3 regions of the Pseudovibrio sp. Ad13 genome follow, and region 2 is predicted to be linked to each of the others. Evidence: predicted binding sites of a transcription regulator. Region 2 holds the regulator's gene; each other region holds the start of a gene.
What was found. The regulator PhoB, encoded in region 2, activates phosphate uptake and scavenging genes when phosphate is short. The targets are predictions, from matches to a motif close to TGTCATNNANCTGTCAT.
Positions count from the first base shown of each region.

Region 1: phnC (phosphonate ABC transporter ATP-binding protein) is a predicted target of PhoB. The motif match lies at 1,771-1,787, and genes of this name have one in related genera.
Region 3: PsAD13_RS08400 (glycerophosphodiester phosphodiesterase family protein) is a predicted target of PhoB. The motif match lies at 1,472-1,488, and genes of this name have one in related genera.

Region 1 covers NZ_LMCC01000015.1:363,668-369,172, reverse strand. Annotated here, with positions in the region: gene PsAD13_RS18935 (bifunctional aconitate hydratase 2/2-methylisocitrate dehydratase) at 1-1,532, shown strand, start outside; gene phnC (phosphonate ABC transporter ATP-binding protein) at 1,931-2,776, shown strand; gene phnD (phosphonate ABC transporter substrate-binding protein) at 2,817-3,743, shown strand; gene phnE (phosphonate ABC transporter, permease protein PhnE) at 3,839-4,714, shown strand; gene phnE (phosphonate ABC transporter, permease protein PhnE) at 4,726-5,505, shown strand, end outside.
Region 2 covers NZ_LMCC01000005.1:458,409-463,913, reverse strand. Annotated here, with positions in the region: gene PsAD13_RS08925 (aspartate aminotransferase family protein) at 1-156, opposite strand, end outside; gene PsAD13_RS08920 (GcrA family cell cycle regulator) at 960-1,520, shown strand; gene PsAD13_RS08915 (GNAT family N-acetyltransferase) at 1,621-2,085, opposite strand; gene phoB (phosphate regulon transcriptional regulator PhoB) at 2,163-2,858, opposite strand; gene phoU (phosphate signaling complex protein PhoU) at 2,932-3,636, opposite strand; gene pstB (phosphate ABC transporter ATP-binding protein PstB) at 3,670-4,473, opposite strand; gene pstA (phosphate ABC transporter permease PstA) at 4,526-5,505, opposite strand, start outside.
Region 3 covers NZ_LMCC01000005.1:346,492-351,996, reverse strand. Annotated here, with positions in the region: gene PsAD13_RS08405 (AMP nucleosidase) at 1-1,395, opposite strand, end outside; gene PsAD13_RS08400 (glycerophosphodiester phosphodiesterase family protein) at 1,700-2,920, shown strand; gene PsAD13_RS08395 (site-specific DNA-methyltransferase) at 3,345-4,442, shown strand; gene PsAD13_RS08390 (hypothetical protein) at 4,647-5,417, shown strand; gene tyrS (tyrosine--tRNA ligase) at 5,500-5,505, opposite strand, start outside.

The DNA.
Region 1 (5,505 bases), on a different contig from region 2:
CCACTCCGGGTGCAACTCTGCATGCTGGTTCTGACGTTCGTGTGAAAGTGAATATCGTTGGTTCTCAGGACACCACTGGTCTGATGACCTCACAGGAACTGGAGTCCATGGCGGCAACCGTCATTTCTCCAACTGTTGATGGTGCTTACCAGTCCGGTTGTCACACTGCATCTGTTTGGGATTTGAAAGCGCAGGCTAACATTCCAAAACTCATGAAGTTCATGAACAAGTTTGGCCTGATCACCGCGCGCGATCCAAAAGGCGTCTACCACGCCATGACAGACGTGATCCATAAGGTGCTGAACGACATCACCATTGACGACTGGGCGATCATTATCGGTGGCGACAGCCACACCCGTATGTCTAAGGGCGTTGCGTTTGGTGCAGATTCTGGCACCGTGGCGCTGGCACTGGCAACTGGTGAAGCCACCATGCCGATCCCTGAATCTGTGAAGGTGACTTTCAAAGGCACCATGAAAAACTACATGGATTTCCGCGATGTGGTGCATGCAACACAGTCTCAGATGCTGAAGCAGTTTGGCGATAACGTGTTCCAGGGCCGCATTATTGAGGTTCACATCGGAACTTTGCTTGCTGACCAGGCGTTCACGTTCACTGACTGGACTGCTGAGATGAAGGCAAAAGCTTCCATCTGTATCTCTCAGGATGACACTCTGGTTCAATCACTTGAGATTGCGAAGAGCCGCATTCAGATTATGATCGACAAAGGCATGGAAAATGATGCCAAAGTTCTTCAAGGCCTGATCGATAAAGCAGACAAACGCATTGCAGAAATCAAGTCTGGCGAGAAAGCTGCGCTGACACCTGATGACAACGCGAAATACTTTGCTGAGGTTGTTGTCGATCTGGACCAGATCGATGAGCCAATGATCGCTGACCCTGACGTAAACAATGATGACGTTTCCAAGCGTTACACCCACGACACCATCCGTCCTGTTTCCTACTATGGTGGTGACAAGAAGGTTGATCTGGGCTTTGTTGGCTCTTGCATGGTGCACAAAGGCGACATGAAGATTGTTGCTCAGATGCTCAAGAACCTTGAGAAAGACGGCGGTAAGGTCGAGTTCAATGCTCCGCTTGTTGTTGCAGCGCCAACCTACAACATTATTGATGAGCTGAAGGCAGAAGGCGACTGGGAAATTTTGCAGAAGTACTCCGGTTTCGAATTCGATGATGCACTGCCAAAAGCAACAGCACGTACCGAATACGAAAACATTATGTACCTGGAGCGTCCTGGCTGTAACCTTTGCATGGGTAACCAGGAGAAGGCTGCTAAGGGGGATACCGTTCTGGCAACCTCTACCCGCTTGTTCCAGGGCCGTGTGGTAGAAGATTCCTCTGAGAAGAAGGGTGAATCCCTGCTGGCGTCCACTCCGGTTGTTGTTCTTTCCGCTATCCTCGGCAGAACTCCAAACATGGATGAGTACAAGGCAGCAGTGGAAGGCATCGACCTCACCAAGTTCGCCCCACCACTCCAGAAACCTGCTGCTGCGAAGTCAGTTCACTTCTAGGGTCTAATCGCAGGATAGCGGCCTTAGACCTAGCAGCTGGCAAACAACACTAATTTATATTCGAATGGGCGGTACTTAACAGTACCACCCATTTGCTTTTTAAATGTCGATGCTTTCAGAAGTTAGGTGTTTAGCTCTACTGAGTGTTTAGAGTGCTTAGCGTTCAATCGACGGTTTTTGATTCCCTGAAAAGCAGAGTTTCGACACCTTGGTTTGAAAGCCGGTTGGCTTTTCCTTCTGTCATAGAAACGTAATGTAATGCTCGTTTTGTCAGCTATGTGGGGGAGGTGGGGTGTGACGGTTTTTTGACGGGGTTGCTTTGTGAGTGAGCGTCATTTCGCTGTAACAATCGCGTGTGCCTAGTACGTTAAATTTTAACAGGTACCGGGGTTGAGCTCTTGATCCAGTTTGAAAGCGTTAGAAAAGAATTTGGCGCGCATGTTGCTGTCAAAGGGGCGAGCTTCATTGTTGAGAAGCCTCAGATGATCGGCATTATTGGTCGTTCTGGTGCAGGTAAATCCACATTGCTGCGGATGATCAACAGACTTACCCCGGCAACCGACGGGCGTGTCCTTGTTGATGGTGTTGATGTGCTTGCCTTGCAGGGGGCGTATAAGCGCCGCTGGCAGCGTGATTGCGCGATGATCTTTCAGCAGTTCAACCTGGTTCCTCGCCTTGATGTTTTAACCAACGTTATGTTGGGACGCCTGAATGCACACGGAACAGTTTCAAGCATGCTTAAGCTGTTCACTCGTGAAGAGCGGGTTCAGGCTCTGCTGAAACTTGAAAGACTTGGCATTGCTGAAACGGCTTTGAAAAGGGCGGAAAATCTTTCTGGTGGTCAGCAACAGCGTGTTGCGATTGCTCGTGCTCTTATGCAGGACCCGAAAATGCTTTTGGCAGATGAGCCGATTGCCTCGCTGGATCCGATGAACGCGCAGGTGGTGATGGACGCTCTTAAGGCGATCAACGCGGAAGATGGCCTGACAGTTATTTGTAATCTCCATACTCTTGATACTGCCCGTAATTACTGTGACCGCGTGATTGGCATGCGTGATGGTGAGATTGTTTTTGATGGGAAACCGGATGAGCTTTCGACCGCAGTAGCCCGTGAGATCTACGGTGCTGACGACAGTTTTGAGGAGGGGATGACCTCAACTTCTCTGGGTAGCGAAGGTGCAAAAATCGCTGCCCTGGAACTGGCGAAAGGCGATGCTTCGCCTGTTGTCTCTGCTGCTGAATAGCGGCGGGTTTAGATTTATATTCTGATATTGGAGTGCTCTGATGAAAATCATCGGTAAAGTCGCTGCAGCTCTTGCTGTTAGCACAACCCTTCTTGCTGCGCCTATGGCTCTGGCTGAAGAGAAAATCACTGAGTTCCGCATTGGTATTCTTGGTGGTGAGAATGAGGCGGATCGTCTTCGTTCCAACCAGTGTCTGGTTGACCGTTTTGAAAAGCTGCTGGGTGTTCCGGTCAAGCTTTTCCCGGCAGCTGATTATGCTGGCACCATTGAAGGCCTGAAGGGTGGTAACCTGGATTATGCCGAGCTTGGCGCTTCCGGTTACTCTGCTGTTTATCTGTCAGCTCCTGATGCTGTTGAGCCAGTGCTGACCACCAAGCAGACAGATGGCGCAACAGGCTATTATTCTGTTTTGGTTGCTCGTGCAGATTCTGGTATTGAAACGCTGGAAGACATGAAGGGCAAGCGCATGGGCTTTGCTGACCCTAACTCCACCTCCGGTTATCTGGTTCCTTCTGTTGCGTTTGACGATATGGGCCTGAACCTGAAAGAGTACTTTGCCTCTACGCAGTTCTCTGGTGGACACGAGCAGAACGTTCTTGCTGTTTTGAATGGCGATGTTGACGGCGGCGTCACCTGGGCATCTGGTGTTGGCGAATGGGAAGAGGGCTACACCTCTGGTAACCTACGTAAGATGGTAGATAAAGGCATGGTTGATATGTCTGATCTGGTTCAGGTCTGGCAGTCTCCGCTGATCCCTAATGGTCCGCTTGTTGTACGTAAGTCGCTTCCATCTGACGTTAAGCAGAAGGTTGTCGCCTCGTTGAAGTCTATGGTGACTGATAACACTGAGTGCTTCTATTCCGCACAGGGTGGTGAGTACGCTGACTTTGTGGAGGTGAACCACGACTTCTACAAGACCATTGTTGAAGCGCGTCGCCGTAAGATTGAAGCGAAAAAAGCTAACTAATTCTCAGAGTAGTAAAGGGGCGCGGAGCTGACCGCGCCCTTTCTTTATGAGGGCCGTGGTGGCTCTCATCATTTCCCTGTTTGGAGGATGTTGAAGTGGCCGCTCATCTGGCGCTTGCCGAAGCTTCCCGTTTGGCTGAGATTTCTCAGGCCTATGAGCGTGTTGCCCGGCGCCGAACGCTATATACTCTTTCTCTGCTCGGCCTTTGTGTCCTGAGCATCTTCGGTGGCTTGTTTGTTGCGGACCAAGCAAATTCTGGTGGCTTTTGGACCGGCTTGGGTAAATTCTTTGATTATCCGGCTGAGTTGTTCATTGGTGCTTATGAGGAAGGGCTGGTTGGGCTCTTCGCACTTGTTCTTCAATATCTTCCGTACCTAATCGAGACCGTCAACATCGCTTTGGTCTCAACTCTTCTGGCATTTTTTCTGGGCGGGGCGCTGAGTTTTGTTGCGAGCCGTAACTTGGTGAGCAATCGGCTGGCCGTTGCTGCAATGCGCCGGTTGATGGATATTTTTCGCGCGTTTCCAGAGATTGTGATTGCGCTGTTGCTGGTTCTGATTTTTGGGCCAAGTCCGGTTGCAGCTGTGATTGCGGTGACAACGCATACAATTGGTGCACTCGCCAAACAGTTTTCTGAGGTGAATGAGAACTGTGACCTGAAGGCTGCTGAAGGCATTCGCAGTGTAGGTGGCAACTGGTTGGAGCAAATTCGCTTTGGCATTCTGCCTCAGGTGCTTCCGAATTTTTTGTCTTACACGCTGCTTCGGTTGGAAGTGAACGTACGGGCCTCTGCAATCCTTGGGTTTGTCGGGGCTGGTGGTCTTGGTGCTGAGTTGAAGATGGTTGTCGATTGGAACTATGGAGCTGACATTCTTGTCATCATTTTCATGCTGGTTCTTTCAATTACGTCCATCGATTACCTCAGTGGCTGGATGCGACAAAAACTTATTGGTCAGACGGGGCAAGTTTGATGGAGCGTTCTATGACAGATATTAGTGCCTTGCGTGGGACGTCGCATCATGAAGAGCAACGGTTGGACGAGCAGTATCCCGGTGTTCTCGGGCTGGATTTGAAAAAGCGCTTGCTTGGGCCGGTGCTGTCGCTGTTGGTTGTTGTTTATTTGGCTCTCTGCTTTTTCGCGTTTGATGTTCCGGGCGTGATGGAGAAGGCTCGTGGGGACATGGCTCAACTGTTTGCACTGGATGCTTATGCCCACAAGGTGCATGCAAAGTATCAGTTCAAGAAGGCTGATCAGGGATTTGTTGTTAGCCTGGAGGGCAACAGACGGGCTATATATAAAGAGCAGCCAGATTGGATTGAGCAATCACGTGGGCAATCCTCCATTCTGCTCGGTGAAGATGGGGTGCTTCATTTTGCAGATGATGTGGTGACTTACACTCATCCAGAGTTTGATGAGCCTTTTACATTCAAAGTTGGAGATGGGGTTCCGCAGTTTATTGGTGGAGCGGAGGCTGACTGGCTGAAGGTCTCGAAAACCCAGGTTAATGCGCGACCCTCTTTATATACACGTATCTGGCTGACAAAGAGCAAAGTTGAGGTGCATCGCTATTTCGTTGGGTGGGAGAACTTCTGGTTTGACTTTGACAGCAAGCTGAACGGGCTGAGTGCTGGTCAGCTGATGTCCCTGGCGTTCTCTTCGGAAAGACTGGATCCTGATGTTTCCAACCTGCGCTTTATGTTCAATGAGTTTTGGATGAACAGTGAGTGGCAGCATGGGGAGGTTTATTTCGCATTGCTGCAA
Region 2 (5,505 bases):
CAGTTTTGGATGCGCGTGCCCCAAAGAGGATACAGCAATGCCTGAGCCACAATCCATGTATCGTCGACCATCAGCCGCAATCAGCCAGACACCTTCCCCACGCTCGAACGCGAGGTCTGAGCGTGCATAAGTCTGCATTAGCGACGAAGTCGTCATTTCTTACTCCTCATGGATTGAGCTTTCTCGATATGCTCAAAAGTCCTGGTTGCTACAAAAACAAAAAAACGCCGTGTGGCGTTTTGAAACTAAGAGAAGCGACATATAAACCGCGTTCCCTCAGGGCAGTCAATAACACGTATTGCCAGCAATACCTTACTCCCGTTCAGGAATTGGCTGCCAGCCTTGTGTCTCTCCCTCTGGTGCAGCTTAAACAGGCTACTACCGGAAGAAGCATGCATTGTGGCATTTTTAGAGGATAGAGTAGAGATTAAATCCCATGCTCTATGACCAGTTTTTTTCCACGGTTCTTAAGGTTTATTCAATACACCTCTAGCGTGTACTACGGCATATGAGAGAGGAGTGCGCTTAGTTCTTGTGTTATGCAATTTGTAGTTTACTAGTGTTTTTTACTAGTTGTTTTTCAGTGGTAAATATATGTATTAAATATCAACGGGGTAACGCTATCAGCTCTTACTTTGTGTTGGAAAGAATGCGGTGGAACTTGGTTTAACAAACAGCTCCTATTCTTTAGATTGATAATCTTCTCCCACCACAAGAAGGCTGTTATAGGTAAGTAGTAGTACGGCAATTCTGGGGAAAACCAGAGTCTTCCCCACCTCAATTCTTTGAGGTTATTGCTCGTATCAACGCCCATATAGTACTGTGTGATAAGAGTTATACACCATCTCGTAGTTACTGAACGCTGCAAGCACACACGCTCAGGTAAGCGGCACTTTCGGATGCGTCCGAACTGAGCGAATGCTGTTTTGCGCGCCACTGAAGGAAGACGGGGCCCTTTAATGAGCTGGACAGCAGAACGTGTAGAGTTACTAACCAAACTTTGGGCAGACGGGTTAAGCGCCAGTCAAATCGCGGGGGAACTTGGCAATGTGACCCGTAATGCGGTGATTGGTAAGGTTCATCGCCTTGGTCTTTCAGGTCGCGCCAAATCGGGAGGTGGTGCAACCAAAACGAGAAAGGCACCTGCCCCAGCGGCAAGGGTCGTCACCTCAACCAAACCAACAGTGGCTGAAGCGATTGCAGCTGTTGCGCCTTCCCCAAGTCCCCGACAAATTCAACCAACGATAGCCGGTGCCAACGCCCTTAAAGTTGAACCGATTGAAGCTATCCAACCAGAAATTTCTCCAGTCCCAACCTCCGATCTCTTTATTCCGGTTTCAGAACGCGCCTCCATCCTGACATTGAATGAGCGCACCTGTAAGTGGCCGATTGGTGATCCGAGTTCTGATGACTTCTATTTCTGTGGGCGCCAGTCTGATGCGGGTACACCTTATTGTGCGCATCACCGCAGCATTGCCTATCAGCCCGTCAGCGACCGCCGCAACCGCCGCGCAAGCTAATTTGAGCTGAAAAAGCAACGTATTGAGCCGGGTCCAAAGCCCGGCTTTTTGCTGTGTTTGGTGCCGTTCTGATCTGGCGCTTGGCGCTCTGGCCTGACAACTAGTGTGTTTTAAAGGTTTGGCGGGTGACGGCGCCCCAGTATGGGTCCGTATAATTTTCTTCCAAAAACTGACCTGAGGTGTAAGTGCTGATAACAGAACGCCAAAAAGCAATGGCCTGATCAGCGCCTTCAATCTGCTTGATCTGCCAGTTACCGGGCATTTGATCAAACAACGCAGCCGCAAAGCGCTGTCCCAGTTTATGTCTGCGGAACACTGGCACCACATAAAACTCGCAGACTTCAAAGTCGTGATGATCTTGCCGCCTGATTGCAGCTAACCCGGCGGGAATATCATCATTTAAAGCCAGATAGCCGGTGATGTTGCCTTCAAGAAGCGTGTCTTTGGCAAACAAACCATCCGCGTTTGGATGTTTGTGTGTGAGAGGTGAGAACTCTGCCTCATAGGCCTGACAGAGATTGTCGTAGATATGAGCGGTCGCTCGATCAACCGTCTTGATTATCATTTGTTATCCGCATTGTTTTTGGTCTGCACCTCTGGAAGGGAGATGCAGTTTCACAATGCGCATATAGCAGAGATCAATTACCCAACAGCGAACTGGTCGTTGAAAGCGTATCCGGCGCCGCGAACGGTGCGGATCGGGTCTTTCATGCGTCCTTTGTTGATGGCTTTGCGCAGGCGGCCTACGTGGACGTCTACGGTGCGCTCATCGACATAGACATCATGCCCCCAGACACCATCCAGCAGCTGTTCACGGGAGTAAACGCGGCCAGGTGCGCTCATGAGAAACTCCAGCAGGCGGTATTCTGTGGGGCCGAGGTGGATTTCGCGGCCTGTTCTGCGCACGCGGTGGGTTTCGCGGTCGAGCTCGATGTCACCAGACTTGAGCATTGTGGAGACAACTTCTGGCAATGCACGGCGGAAGATCGCGCGAACACGGGCCATAAGTTCCGGAACGGAGAACGGTTTGACGACGTAATCGTCGGCCCCGGTTGCCAGACCGCGGATGCGCTCGGATTCTTCACCGCGCGCTGTCAGCATGATAATCGGCATGCGCTCGGTTTCTGAGCGTGCCCGCAAACGACGGCAGAGCTCGATGCCAGAGAGGCCCGGAAGCATCCAATCCAGCAGCAGCAGGTCCGGCTGGCTTTCCTGCAGCAGGACTTCCGCCTCATCTCCTCTTGCGCACACGTCAACAGTGTAGCCCTCTGCTTCAAGGTTATAGCGCAGCAGCAGGCTTAGCGGTTCTTCGTCTTCTACAATCAGTATCTTAGGCATATTAAAGTGCTCTCTTTGCACCTTCTCTTATAAAGCAATTGCGTGTGTTCTGCTCGTTATAAGTGAACACACTCTACACGGTTGTGCTCTGCGCCAGCTCGTCCGTCTTTGGACGATCTGTTGGAAGGTGGCTTCCGGAGATCATGTAGTAGATGTTTTCTGCAATATTGGTTGCATGATCACCGATGCGCTCAATATTCTTTGCGCAGAACAACAAGTGCGCGCACATGGTGATGGAACGCGGGTCTTCCATCATGTAGGTGAGCAGCTGACGGAACAGGCTTGTATAAAGCGCATCCACTTCGTCATCGCGAACATGTACGCGCTGGACAACCTCAAGATCGCCAGAGGTGTAGGCATCCAGAACGGCTTTGAGCTGTTCAAGTGCCAGATCAGACATGTGCTCAACACCCACAGCGAGCTGCTTGTTGTTGAATTCAGATTCAATCGCCAGTGTTCGCTTGCCGATGTTCTTGGCCATGTCGCCAACGCGCTCCAGATCGTTGGAGATGCGCATGGCGGCGATGATGTCGCGCAGGTCGCTTGCCATTGGCTGGCGGCGTGCGATCACGGAGATGCACAGTTCTTCCAGCTCGGCCTGCATGTTGTCCAGGCGCTGGTCGGCAGCGATGGTGCGGGTTGCCAGTTCGCGGTCCTGTCTCAGCAGTGCGGTGACAGCATCGTGAACAAGGGTTTCTGCCAGTCCGCCCATTTCAACGACACGTCCGGCCAGTTCTTTCAGCTCTTCATTGAAGGAAGAGACAATATGATCTTTCATCGGATATCTCCTTAGAGTACCGCTCTTTTATTCTTAACCAAAACGGCCTGTGATGTAATCCTGCGTGCGCTGGTCTTTTGGGTTGGTGAAGATGTCGTTGGTCAGCCCCTCTTCCACCAGATTGCCCAGATGGAAGAACGCGGTGCGCTGGGATACACGTGCGGCCTGCTGCATGGAGTGGGTTACGATAACGATGGTGTAGTTCTGGCGTAGTTCGTCCATCAGCTCTTCCACTTTCGCGGTGGCAATCGGATCGAGTGCAGAACACGGCTCATCCATCAGGATCACTTCCGGAGACACAGCGATTGCGCGCGCGATGCACAAACGCTGCTGCTGACCACCGGAAAGGCCTGTGCCCGGCTCGTCCAGACGGTCTTTCACTTCTTCAAACAAACCTGCACGCTGCAGGGAACTTGCGACGATATCTTCCAGATCCGACTTGCCTTGTGCCAGACCGTGGATGCGTGGGCCGTAAGCCACGTTCTCAAAGATTGATTTCGGGAACGGGTTTGGCTTCTGGAACACCATGCCAACACGTGCCCGCAGTTCCACCACATCAATGCGCGGGTCGTAGACATCGTCGTTGTCCAGGAGAATGTCGCCTTGCACGCGGCAGATATCGATGGTGTCGTTCATGCGGTTCAGGCAGCGCAGGAAGGTGGATTTTCCGCAACCGGACGGGCCGATCAGCGCGGTCACCTGATTTTTGCGGACATCCAGATCGACACCATGAAGGGCCTGTTTGTTGCCGTAAAACACTTTTACATCGCGGCCACGCATCTTGAGTGTTTCGCCTTCAGCTGAAATGGCTGGAGGGGCGCTCATCATTGTATTCATTGCACTCTCGGTGTCTGTGGTCATTTCCAATGCCATGATCTTGCCTTTCAAATCACCAGCGGCGCTCAAAACGTTTACGAAGGACGATTGCGATTGCATTCATCGAGATCAGGAAGCCGAGCAGCACCATGATCGCGGCAGAGGTTTTCTGCTGGAAGGCAGGTTCCGGGAAGTCTGCCCACATGAAGATCTGCACTGGCAGCACGGTAGAGGGATCAACCGGGCTTGCCGGGATGTCTACAATGAAGGCCACCATACCGATCATGAGAAGTGGTGCGGTCTCACCCAGGGCCTGCGCCATGCCGATGATGGTTCCGGTCAGGATGCCCGGCATTGCCAGTGGCAGCACATGATGGAACACAGCCTGCAAGCGGGACGCCCCGACGCCGAGTGCGGCTTCGCGGATGCTTGGTGGCACGGCCTGAAGCGCTGCACGGGAGGCGATGATGATGGTTGGCAGGGTCATGAGCGCCAGCACCATACCGCCGACGACCGGCGCCGATCTCGGCAGACCGAAGACGTTGAGGAACACCGCCAGACCAAGCAAACCAAACACAATGGACGGCACGGCAGCCAAGTTGTTGATGTTCACCTCAATCAGATGTGTCCAGCGGTTCTTTGGTGCGAACTCTTCCAGATAGATTGCAGCGGACACACCAATTGGGAACGAGAGGGACAGTGTGACGAGCATGGTCCAGAAGGAACCAACGGCTGCGCCCCAAATGCCTGCCATCTCCGGTTCACGGCTTGCGCCGGACTTGAAGAAGATAGAGTTCCACTCGTTTGCAACTGTGCCTTTGGAGACCAGATAGTCGGTGTAGGCGATCTCTTTATCTGAGAATTTGCGGAAAGATTCTGGCGTTTCCAGCTCTTCAATGCCCCACTGGCCAGCAGGCACGGCAGCATCCGTAGACAGCGGAATAAAGGCTGTTCCGGTGACGCTGGTCGGTGTTACCTTTTCTGCTTTAATGGTTCCGCCGTTCACCTCTACGAAGAAGCTTGGCATGTTGGCGTTGAGTGTGCCGCCCGTGC
Region 3 (5,505 bases), 110 kb from region 2:
CTTCACACCAATTTCCAAATGCTGGTTCACTTGTGTCCGGTAGAAGTCTGTCGCCATGCCGGGCAGCTTCAGCTCACCATGCAGCGGCTTGTCTGATACGCAGAGCAAGGTTCCATAGGGAACGCGGAAGCGGAAACCGTTGGCAGCGATGGTTGCGGATTCCATATCCAGCGCGATCGCACGGGACTGGGAGAAACGCTGCACCGGCTCGCGGTGGTCGCGCAGTTCCCAGTTGCGGTTATCGATGGAGGCTACGGTTCCTGTGCGCATGACCCGCTTCAGATCATAGCCGCTGTAACCAGTGGTCTTTTCAACGGCATCTTCCAGCGCGACCTGTACTTCTGCCAGAGGCGGGATTGGAACCCATGTTGGCAGATCAGCATCCAGCACCTTGTCTTCACGTACGTAACCATGAGCCAGTACATAATCGCCAAGCTGCTGGCTGCTTCTGAGCCCAGCGCAGTGGCCGAGCATCAACCAGGCATGTGGGCGAAGCACTGCAATGTGGTCGGTGATGGTTTTTGCATTGGACGGGCCAACACCGATGTTCACCATGGTGATGCCGGAGTTGTCCTCCCGCAGCAGGTGATAGGCTGGCATTTGTGGCAGGCGCGGCGGGGCCACACCTTCGCGCGGCTCTTTATCACCTGCGTAGGTGATGAGATTGCCCGGCTCGACAAAGGCCACATATCCGCTCTCCGGATCATTGATCAGCTCTTTTGCCATCTGCGCAAAGCCATCAATGTAGAACTGATAGTTTGTGAAGAGCACGAAGTTCTGGAAATAGCGCGGCGCGGTTGCGGTGTAGTGCTGCAAGCGATGCAGAGAATAATCCACGCGCGGAGCCGTAAACGGCGCAAGCGGCTCAAAGCCATCTTTTGAACGGTAGGTGCCATTGGAGATGGCATCATCCATGACGGCAAGATCCGGCACATCAAACACATCACGCAACGGGCGCTCTTCGCTGGATGGCAAAGCGCCTTCCACGTGTGCGCCATCATAAAAGGCAAAGTGCAGCGGGATCGGCTGATCACTTTCAGCGATCACCACTTCAAGACCGTGGTTTTTGATCAGGAGATCAATCTGATGTTCCAGGTAGTTCTTAAAAAGATCTGGCCGGGTGACTGTGGTTTTGTATTTGCCAGGCCTTGCCACAAAGCCATAGGACAGGCGCGTATCAACGCGGATGTGGCTGGAAACTTCAAATCGCAGTTCCGGGTAAAATGCTCTGACCCTGGTTTCCGACATGCTGCCCTGTGCAGCCTCTTTAAAATTCTCACGTAGAAAGTCAGTCGCCCGATCAAACAGATAGATCAGGTGCGCAACAGCTTCACTGGCATCTTTAAAGGATTGTGGGGGAATTGTCTCAGGCGTACGGATGGAACGGCTTTCCATCACAACGTCGCTATCGGATATAGTCGACACGTTCGGTTTCTCCTCTTTCGTGTCACTATATATCTGAGGGATGTTTACGACAGGGTCAAGACAAACTGCGGACAAATATGGTTTATTTTTTAGTGAGTGAGGATATTTTCACGCAGCGTCAGTTTCATCTCTGCACACAGAATTGAGATTCATAGCTACATATTTACCCTTATCTCCTTCAGTTTATTCTGTAAAACTATCCCGAAAATTGCATGGGCGAGTTCTAGAGGCACTTTGCAGGACTACGCTTCAGATGATCGGGAGGGATCTTTTTATGCACTTTGTTCGTACTGCTGCGCTTGGTTTGGTGGCTGGCACCTGCCTTACTGTGAGCGCACAAGCTGCCCAGTTGGGGCCACGGCCTGCTTTTCTCGTTGAGCAGATGCAAGAGAGCCCGTTGAAGGATAAGTTGCGCGCCTGCATCGGCAATCCTGCAAAGGCTTCCAGTTTCACGATCGGGCACCGTGGGGCTCCCCTGCAGTTTCCTGAGCATACGTTAGAGTCTTATCAAGCCGCGGCTGTGATGGGTGCGGGGGTGCAGGAATGCGATGTTACCTTCACCAAAGATAAGGAGCTGGTCTGCCGTCATTCTCAAAATGATCTGGCGACAACAACAAATATCCTCGCGACTGATCTGGCCAGCACGTGTGTTGCTCCGTTTACTGCTGCTGCCAATGGCGAGAAAGCAGCTGCAGAATGCAGAACCTCTGAGATCACATTGGCGGAGTTCCAAGGTCTCACTGGCAAAATGGACGCCTCAAATCCAGCTGCAACAACGGTTGAGGACTTCCTGAAAGGCACAGCTGACTGGCGCACGGACCTTTATGCGGCAGCTGGTGCTGGTGGCACTTTGATGACCCATGCTCAGTCCATTGAGCTCTTCAAAGAACAGGGCGTTAAGTTTACGCCGGAGTTGAAGCGCCCGAGCGTAAAAATGCCGTTTGACGGGTTCACTCAGGAAGATTTCGCTCAGAAGCTAATTGAAGAGTATAAAACAGCAGGTGTTCCGGCATCTGACGTTTATCCGCAGTCCTTCTTTTTGGATGATGTGCTGTACTGGATCAAGAATGAGCCTGAGTTTGGAAAGCAGGCCGTGTTCCTTGATGGTCGGTTCCGTATGCAGGGCTTTGACGCATCTGATCCAACCAGCTTCAAGCCGTCCATGGCTGAGCTGAAAAAGATGGGCGTGAACTATATCTCCCCTCCTCTTTGGATGCTTGTCACTCTGGATGACGGGAAGATCGTGCCATCGGCTTATGCAAAGGCTGCGAATGAGGCTGGCATCAAGATCTTTACCTGGACGCTGGAGCGCTCCGGCCTGCTCTCTCACAACAAAGGCGGCTGGTATTATCGCAGCATCAATGATGCAATCACCAGCGAAGGCAGCGTTTATGAGCTGCTGGATGTGCTGGCACAGGATGTGAAAGTGAGCGGTGTGTTTTCTGACTGGCCAGCGACCGTCACGTTCTACGCCAACTGCATGGGGATTGAGTAAGCCCCTCTCCTGCACTGATTTGCAATTTGGAAGCGCGCCTTACATGGCGCGCTTTTTTTTGCGCTGTCCGCAGCGTAAGCCTTGCCATACTCGTTAACCGATTTACCCGCTGTCCCCGCAGTGCGTTTACCTTGTTCTTTTTAGCCAGCAAAAAAGCTTGACTCTCAAAAAAATATTTAGGGTCTCTATTTTCGCCATTTTAACTCCTCATAAACCTCTACCCCAAGGGAATCCGCGGTCGAATATTAATGGGAGTTAACTTCGAGACGAATATTCGAATCTGTAAATAAAGCGTTGATTCTAAAAGAATAAAAGATATCCACTATTAACCTCTGGTTTACCATAGTGGGTAACCATAGCACTCATGAATTGCGTGAGGTGTTGCGTCGCAATGAGAGTACAGCGTAAAGAAGGGGTGTCCTTGATGGCACCCCACATTTCCACCAAGCCAGACTGGCTTGATACAATTATTAAGGGCGACTGTGTTGAGGCTTTGAACAAGCTTCCTGACAACAGCGTGGATGTGGTTTTCGCCGATCCCCCTTATAACCTACAGCTGGGCGGAGATCTGCACAGGCCTGATCATTCGAAGGTAGATGCCTGCGATGATCACTGGGATCAGTTCTCCAGCTTTAAAGCTTATGATGAGTTCACTCGTGCTTGGCTGCAAGCGGTTCGCCGCGTGTTAAAGCCAAACGGGTCCATCTGGGTTATTGGCTCTTATCACAACATTTTCCGCGTTGGTGCGGTGATGCAGGACCTTGGGTTCTGGATCAACAATGATGTGGTTTGGCTGAAAACAAACCCGATGCCGAACTTCCGTGGCAAACGTTTTACTAATGCTCATGAGACGCTCATCTGGGCCTGCCCTTCACAAGAGAGCAAGCCGACCTTTAACTACGATGCGATGAAGACGTTTAACGACGATCTTCAGATGCGGTCTGACTGGGTGCTACCTATCTGCACTGGTCATGAACGCCTGAAGGACGACAACGGCGACAAAGTGCATCCAACTCAGAAGCCGGAGAGCCTGCTTTACCGCGTGCTGCTCTCCACTTCAAACCAGGGCGATGTGGTCCTTGATCCATTCTTTGGCACAGGCACCACTGGTGCTGTTGCCAAGAAGCTTGGCCGCCACTTTGTGGGATGTGAGCGTGAAGACTCTTACATTAAAGCCGCTTCCGAACGGATTGACCGGGTTACACCTGCCAACGATGATTTTCTGGCGATGACACAAGGCAAACGCTCCCTTCCACGGGTTCCGTTTGGCAATTTGTTGGAGACAGGATTATTGACACCGGGCGCGGAACTGACCGATGCCCGTGGACGCTTCAAGGCTACGGTTCGCGCCGATGGTTCCTTGATCTGCGGCGAGCATTCAGGATCCATCCATAAGGTGGGTGCGCTCGTTCAGGGTCAGCAAGCCTGTAATGGCTGGACCTTCTGGCACATTAAACGTGGCAAGGCTCTTGAGCCGGTTGACGCCCTTCGGGAAGTCGTCCGCTCGCAAATGCCTAAGTAGCGTCTTACACAGTTCGTGTGGCGACCTCGCCCCACGGTTTACAGGGTTTGTCCCTGCTTCATATCCATATGACTTGGCCCCTGCCTTTCTAGGCGGGGGCTTTTTTATGGTTTGGTAAGGATAACGGCGACTTCCATCTCCCAAAAGCTTCACGAAACGTAGGGCACACCAGTCTTGTTTTTTGTAAAACAAGGAGAGAACACTGTGACTCAACCAGTTCCAATAACATTCATCAAGAAAGTCAATATGGTTTTTGGCTCCGTCGATACCACTCAACACTATCGACTTGCAGAAGACCAAATTCCGAGCTGCTATTATATGACCGATGAAGGCTCATTTGCGCGATTTCGTCCGCTTCACATAGGCGGGTTTGCCATAGAACAAAGTCCGACACATGTAGTGGGGATGTATGCTGGTGTTTGGGATGACGCACTCACCTTTGCTCAGAACCAACAGCAAAACAACAACATTAAATTTCATTTATTAGGATCGACGAAACGCGACATACTCGATCAGGTGGACAGGCTACATAGCCCAAATAAGATCTCGACGAACGAGATTCAGCGAAAGAACAACCAAATCCCTGGAATTCTCGACAATCGGCTTTACTATATAAATGATGGACCTCTGCATGGAATATTCTTCCAACAAGTGCAAGCGGGTCATCCATACCAGCCTATGCATGTGGTTGATGCTCCTCTTGAAACAGAACAAGCTCATAGAGGGCATGTTTTTATGAAAAATATATATCTTCGAAAATATTACGAGAGCACCCTACCCGACTTGATTTCGAAGCTTGAACTATGTGGTGTCGCACCACAAACTCTGCCAACTGTTCCGAACTTTGCGCAGATTGATACGGCCCCAAAACAGCCGCTCGTTTCCAATGAAGAATACTTCCCTGAGAACGCATTTGGTAACTCACGTCCCAATCAATCTGCATTCATTCAAGCATGCATCAGAAGGTTCCAATAGGCACACACCCCTCTCACAACTCCAAGTTGAGTAGCTGAGTGTGGCGGAAAGTGGCCAGACCCAAGCTGGCCACTATTTTCGATTACAC